2 regions of the Pseudonocardia ailaonensis genome follow, and region 1 is predicted to be linked to the other one. Evidence: riboswitches for the same ligand, from Rfam matches in the RefSeq annotation. Region 1 holds a riboswitch; the other holds the start of a gene.
What was found. Region 1 has a riboswitch for S-adenosylmethionine ahead of ABD324_RS14265 (LLM class flavin-dependent oxidoreductase). Riboswitches for the same ligand answer to the same signal wherever they lie in the genome.
Positions count from the first base shown of each region.

Region 2: it holds a riboswitch for S-adenosylmethionine, as region 1 does, so the genes downstream of both, ABD324_RS16040 (ABC transporter substrate-binding protein) here and ABD324_RS14265 (LLM class flavin-dependent oxidoreductase) in region 1, are expected to answer to the same signal.

Region 1 covers NZ_BAAAQK010000006.1:70,669-77,973, reverse strand. Annotated here, with positions in the region: gene ABD324_RS14275 (dihydrodipicolinate synthase family protein) at 1-235, opposite strand, end outside; gene ABD324_RS14270 (GntR family transcriptional regulator) at 646-1,296, shown strand; SAM riboswitch class I at 1,458-1,550, shown strand; gene ABD324_RS14265 (LLM class flavin-dependent oxidoreductase) at 1,669-2,865, shown strand; gene ABD324_RS14260 (NtaA/DmoA family FMN-dependent monooxygenase) at 2,862-4,229, shown strand; gene ABD324_RS14255 (ABC transporter permease) at 4,226-5,176, shown strand; gene ABD324_RS14250 (ABC transporter permease) at 5,173-6,084, shown strand; gene ABD324_RS14245 (dipeptide ABC transporter ATP-binding protein) at 6,081-7,305, shown strand, end outside.
Region 2 covers NZ_BAAAQK010000009.1:22,022-29,326, forward strand. Annotated here, with positions in the region: gene ABD324_RS16025 (LLM class flavin-dependent oxidoreductase) at 1-613, opposite strand, end outside; gene ABD324_RS16030 (nitroreductase family protein) at 724-1,386, shown strand; gene ABD324_RS16035 (LLM class flavin-dependent oxidoreductase) at 1,400-2,563, opposite strand; gene ABD324_RS16040 (ABC transporter substrate-binding protein) at 2,567-4,180, opposite strand; SAM riboswitch class I at 4,399-4,491, opposite strand; gene ABD324_RS16045 ((2Fe-2S) ferredoxin domain-containing protein) at 4,767-5,459, opposite strand; gene ABD324_RS16050 (ABC transporter substrate-binding protein) at 5,621-7,192, shown strand; gene ABD324_RS16055 (ABC transporter permease) at 7,194-7,305, shown strand, end outside.

The DNA.
Region 1 (7,305 bases):
CCCCGGCGGGGAGCTCCTCGCGGGCCGCGTCGACCAGCCCGAGCCGGGCCGCGCGCGTCAGGACCTGGAACTCCTGGCTCTCCACCGCGCCGACGGTCACGGCGACGGGCTTCTCGCGGCCGAGCGCCTGCAGCTGGGCGGCGAAGCGGCCCTTGTCCACGCGCACGGTGTCCCGCACGAACGGGGTCAGCGCGGCCACGACCAGGCCGCGGCGCAGCACGACGTCGGACGTCATGGGAGAACCTCTCGAGAGCGGAATCGACAGCACCGCGCCGGGCGCGGCACGGGTGCGGACCGGCCGCCCGGGCACGGGCGGCCGGGGTCCGGCTGACCGGGATCGGCGCGGGATCAGCCGCGCGGGCAGGGGCGACAGCTGCGGCAGCCCCGGTCCCCGCGCGTGTCACGGGGGTGGGACAGCACGTCGCGCTGGGCGCTCGGCACGTCTGACCTCCCCGGGGGCGCGAGTTCGGAACCGGACACGGCGACAGTAAGCCGGGCCCGGAACGAGCGCAAGCGTGTGTCGCCATGTGTCTCCACGTGTGAACACTGAATGACGCGGATGGCCGAATGTGCGGACACGTGTCGTACAGTGACGGCCACGCAACGGTCCGGAGGAACGCGGTGGCAGCAGGCTCGACAGGCCAGGTGGCAGGGCAGGCGGGCGCTGGTGAGGCGCAGTACCTGGTGCTGCGGGACGAGATCGTCGGCGGCGCCCTCCCGTCCGGGACGACGCTGCTGGAGACGGCGCTGGCCGCGCGGCTCGGCGTCGGCCGGGCCCCGGTGCGCGAGGCGATCCTGCGGCTGGAGTGCGACGGGCTGGTGGTCCGGGGGAGCCGCGGCCCGCAGGTCCGCACCCTGACCGCCACCGAGGTCGTCGAGATCTACCAGGCCCGCATCGCCCTGGAGGCCGAGGCGGCCGCCTCCGCCGCCGCCCACCGCTCCGCGCTCGACCTCGCCCGGCTGCGGCACGTCCACGAGGAGGCCCGGCAGGCGACCGACCCGGACCAGATCCGGATGCTGCACGGGCGCTGGCACTCGGTGCTGCGCCAGGCCTGCCACAACCCGACGATCACCGGGATCCTCGAGCGCCTGGCCCTGCAGCTCGCGCTCTACGACAGCGTCGACATGTCCCGCAACCCGAACCTCGACTCGTCCGACGACGAGCACACGGCGGTCCTCGACGCGATCACCGCCGGGGACCAGGACACCGCTCGCTCGCTGCTGCGCACCCACCTCGAGCGGACCCGGGACGTCCGCATCGCCGCGTTGGTGCGCGAGGAGACCACCGCCGGCTGAATGTCCGGTCGATCGCCCGCGGACGGGACGGGGTTCCCGAGGACCGGGATCCTGTCCGGACACCTTGTGCCGCAAGGCGAGCGGTGTGGGTCACAGCGTCACCCGAGGGATTGACGCGGCCCGGTCACGCGTACGTACAGTGGCAGGGGCCCTCACGGGCCACACCATCCAGAGCGGCTGAGAGACCTGGCTCGACGACGCCGCAGCAACCCCCCGTCCTCGGGTGCGGGTGCTAAAGCCGGGAGCGATGGAGGACGGATGTTTCTCGGGGTGCGGCGCCGTCACGTGGACCTCCTGCGCACGGCCAGCGCGGCCTGTCGGGGCTGACGCGCCCGACTCCCGTCCGCCCTCCCGCAGGAGAGGTCTGCCCTCATGGCACCGTTCCATCTCGCCGTCGCCCTCGACGGCGCCGGCTGGCATCCCGCCGCCTGGCGCGAACCGGGCGCCCGCCCGGAGTCGCTGTTCACCGCCCGCTACTGGGCGGCGCTCGCCCGGGCCGCCGAGCGGGGCCGCCTCGACCTGCTCACCATCGAGGACGGCCTGGGCCTGCAGTCCGGTGACCACCTCGCCGAGGGCGCCCGCCGCACCGACCTGGTGCAGGGCCGGCTCGACGCGTCGCTGGTCGCGGCGTTCCTCGCGCCCCTGACGCAGCACGTCGGTCTCGTCCCGACCGTCACCACCACCCACACCGAGCCCTTCCACATCGCCTCGGCGATCTCGACGCTCGACCACGACAGCCGCGGCCGCGCGGGATGGCGCGTGCAGACCTCGGCCCGGGCGGACGAGGCGGCGCACTTCGGCCGCCGGACCCTGCCGGAGATCCGCCGCGAGAGCCTGAACACCCCCGAGACGGCCGCCGCGGTGCAGGAGCTGTTCGACGAGGCCGCGGACGCCGTGGAGGTCGTCCGCCGGCTCTGGGACAGCTGGGAGGACGGCGCGGAGATCCGGGACGCCGCCACCCACCGCTTCCTGGACCGCGACAAGGTCCACGCGATCGACTTCGAGGGCCCGCACTTCGCGGTGAAGGGGCCGGGCATCGTGCCGCGCCCGCCGCAGGGCCAGCCGCTGGTCGTCGCGCTCGCGCACGCCCGCACCGCCTACGAGCTGGCCGCCCGCGCCGCGGACGTCGTGTTCGTGACGCCGCGGGGGTCCTCGGACATCGCCGCGGTCCTCGGCGAGATCCGCGCCGCCCAGCACGCGGTCGCGCGGACGGGCCCGCCGCTGACGGTGCTCGCGGACCTGGTGGTCGTCCTCGACCGGGACGCGGACGCCGCGCACGAGCGGCTCCGCCGCCTCGACGCGATCACGCCGCTGCGCTCGGACGCCGCGGTGCTCGCGGGTACCCCGACCGCGCTCGCCGACCTGCTGGAGTCCTGGGCGGACGAGGGGCTCGACGGGTTCCGGCTGCGGCCCGCGGTGCTACCAGCCGACCTCGACGCGATCGTCGACGACCTGGTGCCGGAGCTCGCGCGGCGCGGGCTGTTCCGCACGGAGTACGAGGCGGGGACGTTGCGGGAGCGGTTCGGGCTGGGGCGCCCGGCGTCGCGGTACGCGGGGGTGGCGGCGTGAAGCGGCAGGTCATCCTCGGGGCCTACTTCCCGGGCGTCAACCACGACACCGTGTGGAGCGACCCGGCCTCGGGCAGCCACATCGACTTCAGCTCCTTCGAGCACTGGGCCCGTACCGCCGAGCGCGGCACCCTCGACCTGCTGTTCCTCGCGGAAGGACTGCGGCTGCGGACCCGCGGCGGGCAGGTGTTCGACCAGGACGTCGTCGGCCGGCCGGACACGTTCACCGTGCTGGCGTCGCTGGCGGCGGTCACCGACCACATCGGGCTCGCGGGCACGATCAACGCGACCTTCAACGAGCCCTACGAGCTCGCCCGCAAGTTCGCGACCCTGGACATCCTCTCCGGCGGCCGGGCCGCCTGGAACGTCGTGACGAGCTCGGACGCGGACACCGGGGAGAACTTCCGGCGCGGCGGGTTCCTGGACAGGTCGCAGCGCTACGAGCGTGCCGGGGAGACCCTGGACGCGGTCCGGGCGCTCTGGGACTCGTGGGGATCGGACGCGGTGGTGGCCGATCCGGCCTCCGGCCGCTTCCTGCGCGACGAGCGGGTGGGGGAGTTCTCCTTCCGCGGCAGGCAGTTCGACATCGCCGGCCGGTTCACCACACCGCGGAGCCCGCAGGGGCACCCGGTCGTGCTGCAGGCCGGGGAGTCACCGGCGGGGCGGGACTTCGCCGCCTCCCGCTCGGACGCGATCTTCTCCCGCTACCAGAAGTTCGACGAGGCGAAGGCCTTCTACACCGACGTCAAGGCGCGGGTGGCGAAGTTCGGCCGCGATCCCGACCAGGTCAAGATCCTGCCGTCGGCCGCGGTCCTGCTGGGGGACACCGAGGCCGAGGCGCGCGACCGGCACCGGGACGTGCGCAGCCGGCAGGTGGACCCGTTCACCGCGATCGTGCTGGCCGAGATGGTGTGGAACCGGGACCTCTCGCAGCTCGACCCGGACGGCCCCGTCCCGGAGCTCGAGCCCACGCCCGGGGCGCCGGCGTGGATCCGCGGGCGGGCCCCGCTGAGCCAGGACCCGCAGGCCACGGCCGAGGCCTGGCGGGCGCTGGGCCGCGAGCACGGCTGGTCGCTGCGCGAGGTCGTGACTCACGTGTTCGACCGGGCGGTGTTCGTCGGGACGCCCGCGGGGGTGGCCGCCGAGATCGACCGCTACGTGCAGGAACGCGCCGTCGACGGGTTCATCCTCGGCTCCCACGTGAGCCCCTACGGCCTCGACGAGGTCGTCGCGAAGGTCGTCCCCGAGCTGCGCGACCGCGGGGTGTTCCGCACGGCGTACACCGGCGCGACGCTGCGGGAGAACCTCGGGCTGCGGCCCTCGACCGGACTCGGCGAGCCCCGCCGGACCGCGGCCGCCTCATGACCCGCTACCTGCTGCGCCGCATCGGCACCGCCGTCGCGGTGCTGTGGGCCGCCTACACCGTCAGCTTCGTCGTGCTGTGGCTGCTGCCCGGCGACCCGATCACCACGATGGCGAGCGGCGGCCTCGACGGGGAGCCGCTCACCCCCGCGGCGATCGAGGCGCTCAAGGCGCGCTACGGCTTCGACAAGCCGCTGATCGCCCAGTACGGCACCCGGCTGTGGGACGCGCTGCACGGCGACCTCGGCACGTCCATCCAGACCGGGCAGGACGTGCGCGGGGCGATCCTCGACGCCCTGCCGCCGACCCTGCAGATCGCGGTCGGCGGCCTGCTGGTCGCGGTCGTGCTGGGCACCGGCCTGGCGCTCGCGGCGACTTACACCCGCTTCCGCTGGCTGCGGCAGGTGCTGATGGCGCTGCCGTCGCTGGCGGTGTCGCTCCCGGTGTTCTGGGTCGGGCTGATGCTCGTGCAGATCTTCGCGTTCGGGCTGCACCTGCTGCCGTCCGTGGGGGCCAACGGGTTCAAGGCGCTGGTGCTGCCCTCGCTCACGCTCGGGCTGCCGATGGGCGCGCTCGTGGCGCAGGTGCTGGCGAAGAGCCTGGACACCGCGCTCGACGAGCCGTACGTCACCACCGCCCGGGCCAAGGGCGTGGGGCGGGCCGCGATTCACCTGCGGCACGCGCTGCAGAACGCGGCGATCCCGGCGCTCACGGTGCTGGGCTACGTGGCCGGCAACCTGCTGGCCGGCACCGTCGTGGTGGAGACGGTGTTCACCCGCCCCGGGCTGGGCCGGCTCACCGTGCAGGCCGTCGGGGTGCAGGACATCCCGCTGGTGCAGGGGATCGTGATCTTCGCGTCGTTCGTGTTCGTCCTGGTCAACCTCGTGGTCGACCTGATCTACCCGGTCCTCGACCCGAGGATCGCGAAGGGGGTGCCGGCGACCGCATGACCGAACTGCTGATCCGCGCCGAGTCCGCGGAACCCGTGTCCTCCTCGGTCGTCCTGGCCGAACCACCGGGCCGGGGCGAGCGCCTGCGCCGGCTGCTGCGCTTCCTCGGTCGACGGCCGGGCCTGGTCGTCTCCGCCGTCGTGGTGCTGCTGGTGCTGGTGGCGGCGTTCTTCCCCGCCGTGCTGGCGCCCGGGGACCCGAACCTCGGCGTGGTCGCCGACAAGCTGCGCGCGCCGAGCGGGGCCCAGTGGTTCGGCACCGACTACCTGGGCCGGGACGTGTACTCCCGGGTGGTCCACGGGGCGTCGCTATCGTTGCAGGCCACGCTGATCGCCGTCGCCGTGGCGCTGGTGGTCGGCGGCCTGATCGGGCTGCTCGCCGGGTTCGTGGGGCGGTGGGTGGACGAGTCGCTGATGCGCGTCGTCGACGTGCTGCTGTCCATCCCGGCGATCCTGCTGTCGCTCGCGCTGATCACGGCGCTGGGCTACGGCACCGTCAAGGTCGCCATCGCGGTCGGCATCGCCAGCGTCGCGAACTTCGCGCGCGTCATGCGGGCCGAGACGCTGCGGATCCGGCAGTCGACCTACGTCGAGGCCGCCCGCTCCGTCGGCACCCGCTGGTACGTCACGCTGTGGCGGCACGTGCTGCCCAACGCCGCCGGCCCCGTCCTGGTGCTCGCGGTGCTGGAGTTCGGCCTGGCCATCCTCGCGATCTCGTCGCTGTCGTTCCTCGGCTACGGCGCCCCGCCGCCGGCCCCGGAGTGGGGCTCGCTGATCGCCGAGGGCCGCAACTACCTGGCGACGTCGTGGTGGCTGTGCGCCATGCCGGGCCTGACGATCGCCGCGACCGTGCTGTCCGTGAACCGGATCTCGCGGGCGCTCGACGGGGAATGGAGGCGGGCCGCGTGAGCGAGCGTGCGAGCGAACCATCGGACCTGCGTCCTCCGCTGCTGGAGATCGAGGACCTGGACGTGGCGTACCGGATCGCCGGGGGCCGGATCGACGCGGTGCAGGGCGCGTCGCTGACCGTCGCCGAGGGCGAGGTCGTCGCGATCGTCGGTGAGTCCGGCTCGGGCAAGTCCACGCTGGCGCAGGCCGTGATCGGGCTGCTGCCCGCCAACGGGACCGTCACCGGGGGCAGCGTGCGCCTCGGCGGGGCCTCGGGGGTCACCGAGCTGTCCGGCCTGGGGGAGAAGGCCTTCCGGGCGGTGCGCGGCAGGCGGATCGGGCTCGTCCCGCAGGACCCGACCGTGTCCCTCAATCCCGTGCACAAGATCGGCAAGCAGGTCGGCGAGGTGCTGCGGGTCCATGGCCTGGCGGACCGGCGCACCGCCGCGATCCGGGCCGTGGAGCTGCTGGGCAAGGCCGGCCTGCCGGACCCGGAGATCCGCGCGGGCCAGTTCCCGCACGAGCTGTCCGGCGGCATGCGCCAGCGGGTGCTGATCGCGATCGCGACGGCCGCGAACCCCCGGCTGATCATCGCCGACGAGCCCACCAGCGCCCTGGACGCGACCGTGCAGCGGCGCATCCTCGACCACCTGGACACCCTGCGCGAGCAGGGGACCGCGATGCTGCTGATCACCCATGACCTCGGGGTCGCGGCGGACCGGGCGGACCGGGTCGTCGTGATGTCCGGCGGGCGGATCGTGGAGCAGGGGCCGGTCCGCCGGATCCTCGACGATCCCGCGGACGCCTACACCCGCCGGCTCGTCGCGGCAGCACCCGGCCTCTCGGCGCCGGCCCGTCCGCGGGTCGCTCCGGTGCCCTCGGGCTCGCCGATCGTGCAGGTCAGCGACCTGGTCAAGGAGTTCCCGCTGCCGGGTCGCCGCACCCTGCGGGCGGTCGACGGCGTGTCGTTCGAGATCGGGCGGGGCGAGACCCTCGCCCTGGTCGGGGAGTCCGGCTCCGGCAAGTCCACCACCGCGCGGCTGGTGCTGCGGCTGGCCGACCCCACCTCCGGCGAGGTGCGGTTCGACGGCACGGACATCACCCGCGCCAAGGGCGGGGCCTGGCGGGACCTGCGCCGGCGGGCGCAGCTGATCTACCAGAACCCCTACGCGTCCCTGGATCCCCGCTTCTCGGTCGAGGACGTCGTCACGGAGCCGTTGCGCGCCTTCGGGATCGGCGGCC
Region 2 (7,305 bases), on a different contig from region 1:
GCGGCGGGCGGGGCATGAGGGCGGGGCCCCGGATACCGAAGGTGCGGCCCCGGAAGTCGATGTGGTGCACCCGGTCGGCGTCGAGGAACCGGCAGGTGGACTCGTCGGCGACGATCGCGTCGTCCTGCCAGGAGTCCCAGAGCCTGCGGGTGGCGTCGACGACGTCCTCAGCCTCGGCCGCGAGCAGCTGCGGGTCCGTCTGGTGCCGGACACCGTGGGCCGCGGCCCGGGCGGGCGTCGCCTCGGTGCCCACGAGCCAGCCGGCCCGGCCGCGGGAGCCGTGGTCGAGGCTCGAGAGCTGGTTGGACACGTGGAAGGGCTCGGCGTGCGCGGGGTGCACCACCGGGACCAGGCCCAGCGCCGAGGTGGTCGCGGAGAGGAACGCCGCCGCCGTCAACGGGTCGAACCGGCCGGCCACCCCGGTGCCGGGCGCCGTCGCGGTCACGTCCGCGAGCGTGACGAAACCGAACCCGGCCCGCTCCGCACGATCGCCGACCTCCCGGAGCCGCCCCGCGGTCAGCAGGGTGTTCGGTGCGTGCGCCGCCGCCCGCCACGCCGCGGGATGCGCGCCGTCGCCGTCGATCTCGATCCCGATCACCGATCGTTCGTCCATACAGGACCACCTCCTCGTCCACCCATCGGGACCGCGGGCCCGCCGCCGCGCCGCGCGGTTACGGTGGCGGGACCCGTTCCCCGGTCCACCCGTTCCCGCCAGGAGGCACCGTGTCCGACTCCCCCGCTCCCGTCGGCCTGCTCGAGGGCCTGCACAGCACCCCCGCCCGCCGCTATCTCGCCGACACCCCGATCCCCGACGAGGTGCTCTGGGAGCTGCTCGACGCGGCGGTCCGCGGACCGTCCGGCGGGAACCGCCAACCGTGGGGCTGGATCGTGGTCACCGATCCGGACGTCAAGGCGCGCATCGCCACCTTCTACCGCGAGGGCTGGGAGGCCGCGTACGGGGTGCGGCGCGCCGAGCTGCTCGATCCCGCCCGCGATCCGCGGATCGACACCGGGCTCTCCGCCTCCTCGTACCGCGCGACCGAACACCTCGCCGACCACCTCGCGGAGGCTCCGGTGTGGATCGTCCCGGTGCTGCAGGGTGCCGCCGGCTCCCGGGACACACGGCTCGGTGCCTCGATCTACGGCGCGGTGCAGAACCTCCTGCTGGCCGCCCGCGCCTACGGGATCGGCGGGGTGCTCACCTCGTTCCACCTGACCCACGAGGCGGAGGTCGACGCCCTGCTCGGGCTCCCCGCCGACGCCGCCACGATGGGGCTGGTGCCCCTGGGCTACCCCGCCCGCGGACGCTGGGCGCAGCCGCGCCGGCAGCCGGTGGGCGAGGTCGTGCACTGGGGACAGTGGGGCGCGCGGCGCACCCGTCCCTGACGGGGCCGCCACGCTACCGGCCGTCCAGCGCCGCGAAGGCCGCGGTGCGGGCGGCCGGGCCGTCGGGCAGGGGCGCGGCGGGCTCCCAGAGCCCGCGCGCCCGCAGGACCGGCAGCACACCCTCCCCCATCCACCAGGCCTCCTCCAGGTGCGGGTAACCGGAGAGCACGAACTCGTCGATCCCGGCCTCGTGGTACTCGGTGATCCGGTCCGCGACCTCGGCGTGGCTGCCGACCAGGGCCGTGCCGGCGCCGCCGCGGATCAGGCCCACCCCGGCCCAGAGGTTGGGGGCGATCTCCAGGTTCGCGGCGGAGCCCCCGTGCAGGGCCCGCATCCGGCGCTGACCCTCCGACTCCGACTCCGCCAGGCCCTGTTGCACCGCCGCGATCGCGGCCGGGTCGATCGCGGCGAGCAGCGAGTGCGCCTGGGCCCAGGCCGCCTCGGCCGTGTCCCGGGTGATCACGTGGATCCGCAGGCCGAAGCGCACCGTGCGTCCCCGTTCGGCGGCGAGGCGCCGGACCCACGCGACCTTCTCGCGCACCTGCTCCGGCGGCTCGCCCCAGGTGAGGTAGACGTCCGAGTGCTCGGCCGCCACCTCCCCGGCCACCGGCGACGACCCGCCGAAGTACACCGGCGGCACCGGGTCCGGCAGCCGGTCGAGGAAGGCGCCCTCCACGCGGACGTGCTCACCGGCGAGGTCGACCGTCTCACCGCGCCACAACGCCCGCACGACCTGCAGGAACTCCCGGGTGCGGGTGTAGCGCCCCTGCTTGTCCAGGAAGTCCCCGTAGGCGCGCTGCTCGGCGGACTCGCCGCCGGTGACGATGTTGAGCAGCAACCGGCCACCGGAGTGGCGCTGGAAGGTCGCCGCCTGCTGGGCGGCGAGCGTCGGCGAGATCGACCCCGGGCGGAACGCGACGAGGAACTTGAGCCGCTCGGTGTGCGCGACCAGCATCGCCGTCGTCAGCCACGCGTCCTCGCACCAGATCCCGGTGGGGGTGAGCGCGGCCTCGAAGCCGACCTCCTCGGCCGCCTTCGCGACCTGGGTGAGGTACCGGATCGACGCGGGCCGGATCGCGCCGGCCGAGCCCGTCCCCACCCCGTGCCCACCGCCGACGAGCTGGCGGGAGTCGCCGTTGGTGGGCAGGAACCAGTGCAGTGAGAGCGGGCCGGCCATGCGCTACTTCGACTTCCAGGCGTCGTGCAGCTGGATCCGGGACGAGGCGTCGAAGGTGATGCCGTGGGTGTTCGCGGCCGCGGCGAGCACCGTGGTCAGCTCGGTGACCGGGACGAAGTAGCCGTCCTGGAGGACCTGCTGCTGCGCCTGGTCGACGATTCCGGTCCGCTTGGTCGCGTCCGGCTCGCCGGCCTGGGCGACCAGCAGCGACTGCAGCGGGCCCTGCGGCACGCGGAAGAAGTTCGCGCCCGCCGTGGAGAACTGGCCGCGCAGGATGTCCGGGTCCGCCCGGGTCACGTTGAACCACAGCGCCGAGAAGTCGCCGGCGGACTGCACGGCCGCGGCCTGCGCGATCGGGACCTCCTGCAGTGCGATGTCGATGCCGACGGCCTTGGCCTGCTGCTGGATGAGCTCCAGGGCCGGCTTGTTGGTGGCCGCCACCGGCGAGTAGGTCACCGGGATGGTCAGCTTCTGGCCGTCCTTGGCGCGGATGCCGTCCGGGCCCGGGGCCCAGCCGGCCGCGTCGAGTGTCGACTTCGCCTTGGCGGCGTCGAACCCGAGCTGCGCGGAGTCGTCCGAGTAGGACGGTGTGGTGGAGGCCAGCACGCTGGTGGCGGGCTTGGTCTGCGACGGGAAGACCGCGCTCACGATCTCCTGGCGGTTGAGCGCCACGGTCAGGGCCTGCCGCACCGCCGGGTCGGTCACGATCGGCTTGCTGTTGTTGAAGGCGATGCCGAACACCACACCCGGGTTGGAGCGGGCGAGCAGCTGCGCGCCGGCGCCGGTCAGCGGCGCCTCGTCCTGCTGGCCGATGCTCCCGATCGCGTCGATCTCACCGGACTGCAGCGAGCCGGTGCGCACCCCGGACTCCGGGACGATCCGGAACTCCAGCGTGTCGAGGTAGGCGTCTCCCGGGTGCGAGAACAGGGAGGAGCCCCAGTTGTAGCCGGTGCGCTTCGCCAGGGTGATCGAGGCGTTCTTGGTGTAGTTCTGCAGCGTGAACGGGCCGGAGCCGATCACGCCGGCGCAGCGCTCGTCGTCCGACTTGGCGACCGTGGCCGGGGACAGGATGCCGAGGCTGTGGGTGGCGGTGGCCTGCAGGAACTGGGCGCTCGGCTGGCCGAAGTTCACGGTGAACTGGGTGGGGCTCGCCACGGTCGTGCCGGTGTAGCCCGCCAGGTAGCCCTTGGCGAGGGTCGCCCGGGCCCCGAGCTGGCCGATCCTGTCGAAGTTCGCCTTCACCGCGTTCGCGTCGAGTGCGGTGCCGTCGGAGAACGTCACGCCGGAACGGAGCGTGAAGGTGAAGCTCTTCGCGTCGGGCGAGGCCTGCCAGGCCGTGGCCAGGTACGGCTTGATCTCTCCGGTCTTCGGGTCCTGGTCGGTCAGCGAGTCGACCAGCTGACGGACCGAGTAGATCGTGTCGTTGCTGCCGACCTGCTGGGGATCGACGCAGCCCGCGTCGCTGCCGACCGCGAACCGCAGGGTCCCTCCGGTCTGCGGCGGTCCGGCGTCGGCGTCGGTACCGGCGCTCGAACCCCCGCCGCAGGCGGCCAGGGCCAGGGAGGCTGCGGCGAGGAGGGCCGGGAGCAGCAACGCCCGGCGCGATCGTGCGGTCATGGCGGGAGGTGGTCCTTCACAGGGGACCCTGCCGGGGGCAGGGCGGAGCGGACACCCGGCGCAGGTCGGCGACGGGCGGGATTCCGGACGGGCAGGTGCCACGCCGCGGGCGCGGCAGGCGGTGGATCGGGCGAGGAGCGCCGGGTCAGGCCCGACAGGCCGCGCTGGCCGTCCGCAGCAGGTCGACGTGGCGCCTGCGCACACCGAGGAACACGGATCCTCCATCGTTCCCGGCATGAGCACCCGCACCCGCGGACGGGGGGTTGCTGCGGCGTCGTCGAGCCAGGTCTCTCAGCCGCTCTGGATGGTGTGGCCCGGGTGGGCCTCCTGCACTGTACGTCGCATCCGGGCCGTCCCGTCAATGCCGCGGCGCGGACTGTGACCCAGGCCCGCCCGATCGGCCGGGACGTGTCCGGACACTCGCCGGACACCCTCCCACCAGGCAAGATGCGGGATCCGGTCGAACGGACATTGCACGCGTCGGCGCGCCCCGTCCGCCGCTCGTGCCGGACCGGGACGGAGCCTCACGCGTCGTCGTCCCGCCCGGGAGGCGTCCACACAGGACCACGTCGCGGACGGCCGAGGGCTACGCCGGCGCGTCCGGGTCGCCGACCAGGGCGCGGGCCCGCTCGGCGTCGACCGCCTCGTGCCAGTCGCCCGCCGGGTTGTCGATCACGAGCGGGCCGAGGTTGCACGGGCCGAGGCAGCCGATCGGGGTCACGAGCACGTCGCGCCCCCGCGCCGCGGCGGCCAGGGCGCGATGGGTGTCCCCCGCGCCGTAGACGGTGCAGCGCGGCCCGCGACAGACCAGCAGGTGACGGGCGGGGTCGTCGCGCACCGACCAGGCCGGGCTGCGGAACGCACCCGGGCTGGTCGTGACCGGCGCCGCGTCGCCGAGGGCCAGGTCGGCGAGCAGCGCGGCCATGCCGGGGGCGGTGGCCGGCGGCGGACTCAGCAGCACCCGCAGGGTCGCCCCCCGGGACTCCCGCCAGTGCGCCGCGGCGCGGGCGGTCCAGGTGCGCAGGTAGGGATCGACCGGCAGGGCGAGCGGCACGAGAACGACCTCGTCGGCCCCCTCGACGTCGTGGGCCCCGCCGATCCCGGTGGCCCGGGCGGCGATCTCGTCGAGCACCGCGGCGACGGACGGATCGGCCTGGTCGAGGTACGCGACGCGGACGGGCCGGCCCGCGCGCTCGGCGACCCGGCCGGCCAGCGCGGCCAGGGACCGTTCGTCCACACCGGACGGTGTGGGGCGGGCGACGAGGACGAGGTGGCGCATCGGTGCCTTCCGGGGAGATGGACGAAGCTCACAAGAAGTATGACTAGTTGTTCATGTGTTCGCTTGTTAACTTCGTCGCGTCGTCGAGGCGGACCGTCCGGTCCGTCGCCCGATCCCGTGTCACCCGATTCCTGTCACTCGACTATCCGGAGGCGAGGCCCGTGAGCCGGCCATCCCCCGCGGTCTGGCGCCGAGCGCTCGCCGCCCTGCTGTTCGTGCTGGTGACGGCGGGGTGCGCCACGACGGGACAGCCGTCCGCCGCCGCCGGCCCACCCACCCTCACCCTCGCGACCGGCTTCACGATCGACGACCTGGATCCCCTGGAGAACGCCTTCTGGGGCCCCGAGTTCGGCTACGTCGAGCTGCTGATGCGCCCCGAGCGCGGCGGCGCGCCCACGCCCTGGGTGCTCGCGGGGCTCGACAACCCCCAGCCCCTCGTGTGGCGGCTCACCCTGCGGGACAACGTCACGTTCGTCGACAAGGCGCCGCTGACCCCCGCCGCGCTCGCCGAGCTGCTGACCTACCAGCTGACCGAGAACGACGACCTCGCCGCCGCGCTACCCGGCGCGAGCGCCGCCGCGACCGGGCCGAAGGAGGTCACGCTCACCACCGCCAGGCCGGCGCCGAACGTGCCCGCGCTGTTGGCGGACGAGTCGATGGTCCCGGTGTACGACGTCGCGGCGTACAAGCGGCACAAGGCTTCCGGGGCGCCCGTCGCGGACCTCGTCAAGGCCGGGCTCTACACCGGACCGTACATCGTGGACTCCCTCGACGCACAGTCGATGCAGCTCTCCCCGCGGGCGGACCACTGGGCCGGCAAGCCCGCGCTCGACGACCTGACCGTGAAGTTCGTACCCGAGGCGAGCGCGCGCATCCAGGCCGTGCAGGCCGGTGAGGCGGACATCGCGCTCTACCCGCCGACCGCCACCGCGCCGACCCTCGCCGGGCGGACGGACTCCTTCTTCGTCACCGGCGAGCCGGTCGGCGGGACCTTCATGTTCGAGCTCAACCAGCGGGTCGCGCCCTTCGACGATCCGCTCGTGCGCCGGGCCGTGTACGCCGGGATCGACTACACCGAGATCGCCGACAAGGTCATGAACCGCCTCTACTCCCCCTCGACCGGGCTGTACGCCCCGTCGCGGCCATGGGCGGAGAAGACCCAGGTCACCGACACCGCCCGGGCCGCCGCGCTGCTCGACCAGGCGGGCTGGACCCGCACCGGTGACGGGCCGCGGACCAAGGCCGGCACCGCGCTGCGGTTCTCGGTGCTCACCTACCCGCAGCAGCCGGACTCCGACGCGCTCGCCCTGGCCGTGCAGGCCCAGCTCACGCGGCTCGGCGTCGGCGTCGACATCCGGCAGGTACCGGACACCCAGGCCGCCCAGAAGGACCGGACCGGCTGGCAGGCCGCCGTCAGCGGCAACGGGTTCATCTCGTTCGGCGGGGACTACCTCAGCCCGCTGGGCCGTTACCTGCGCAGCACCGGGCCGCGCAACAACACCGGCACCGCCGATCCCGAGCTCGACGCGATGATCGACAGGCTCGGCGTCGAGCTCGACCCGGCCGCGCGGGACACCCAGCTGCGCGCGATCCAGGCCCGGGTCGCCGACAACGGCTATCTCGGCTACCTGGGCATGCGCCGCCCCGCAGTGGTCACCGGGCCGGCATGGCGCGGGTACGCGGTGCCGATCTCGAACCTGTGGGTCACACACCAGACCGCCCCCAGGGCCTGACGTGCTGCTCCTCCTCGGCCGGCGGATCGGCCAGGCCCTGGTCACGCTGGCCGGGGCGGGGCTGCTCGTGTTCGGCATGCTCGCGGTCACGCCCGGGGACCCGGCACGCCGGG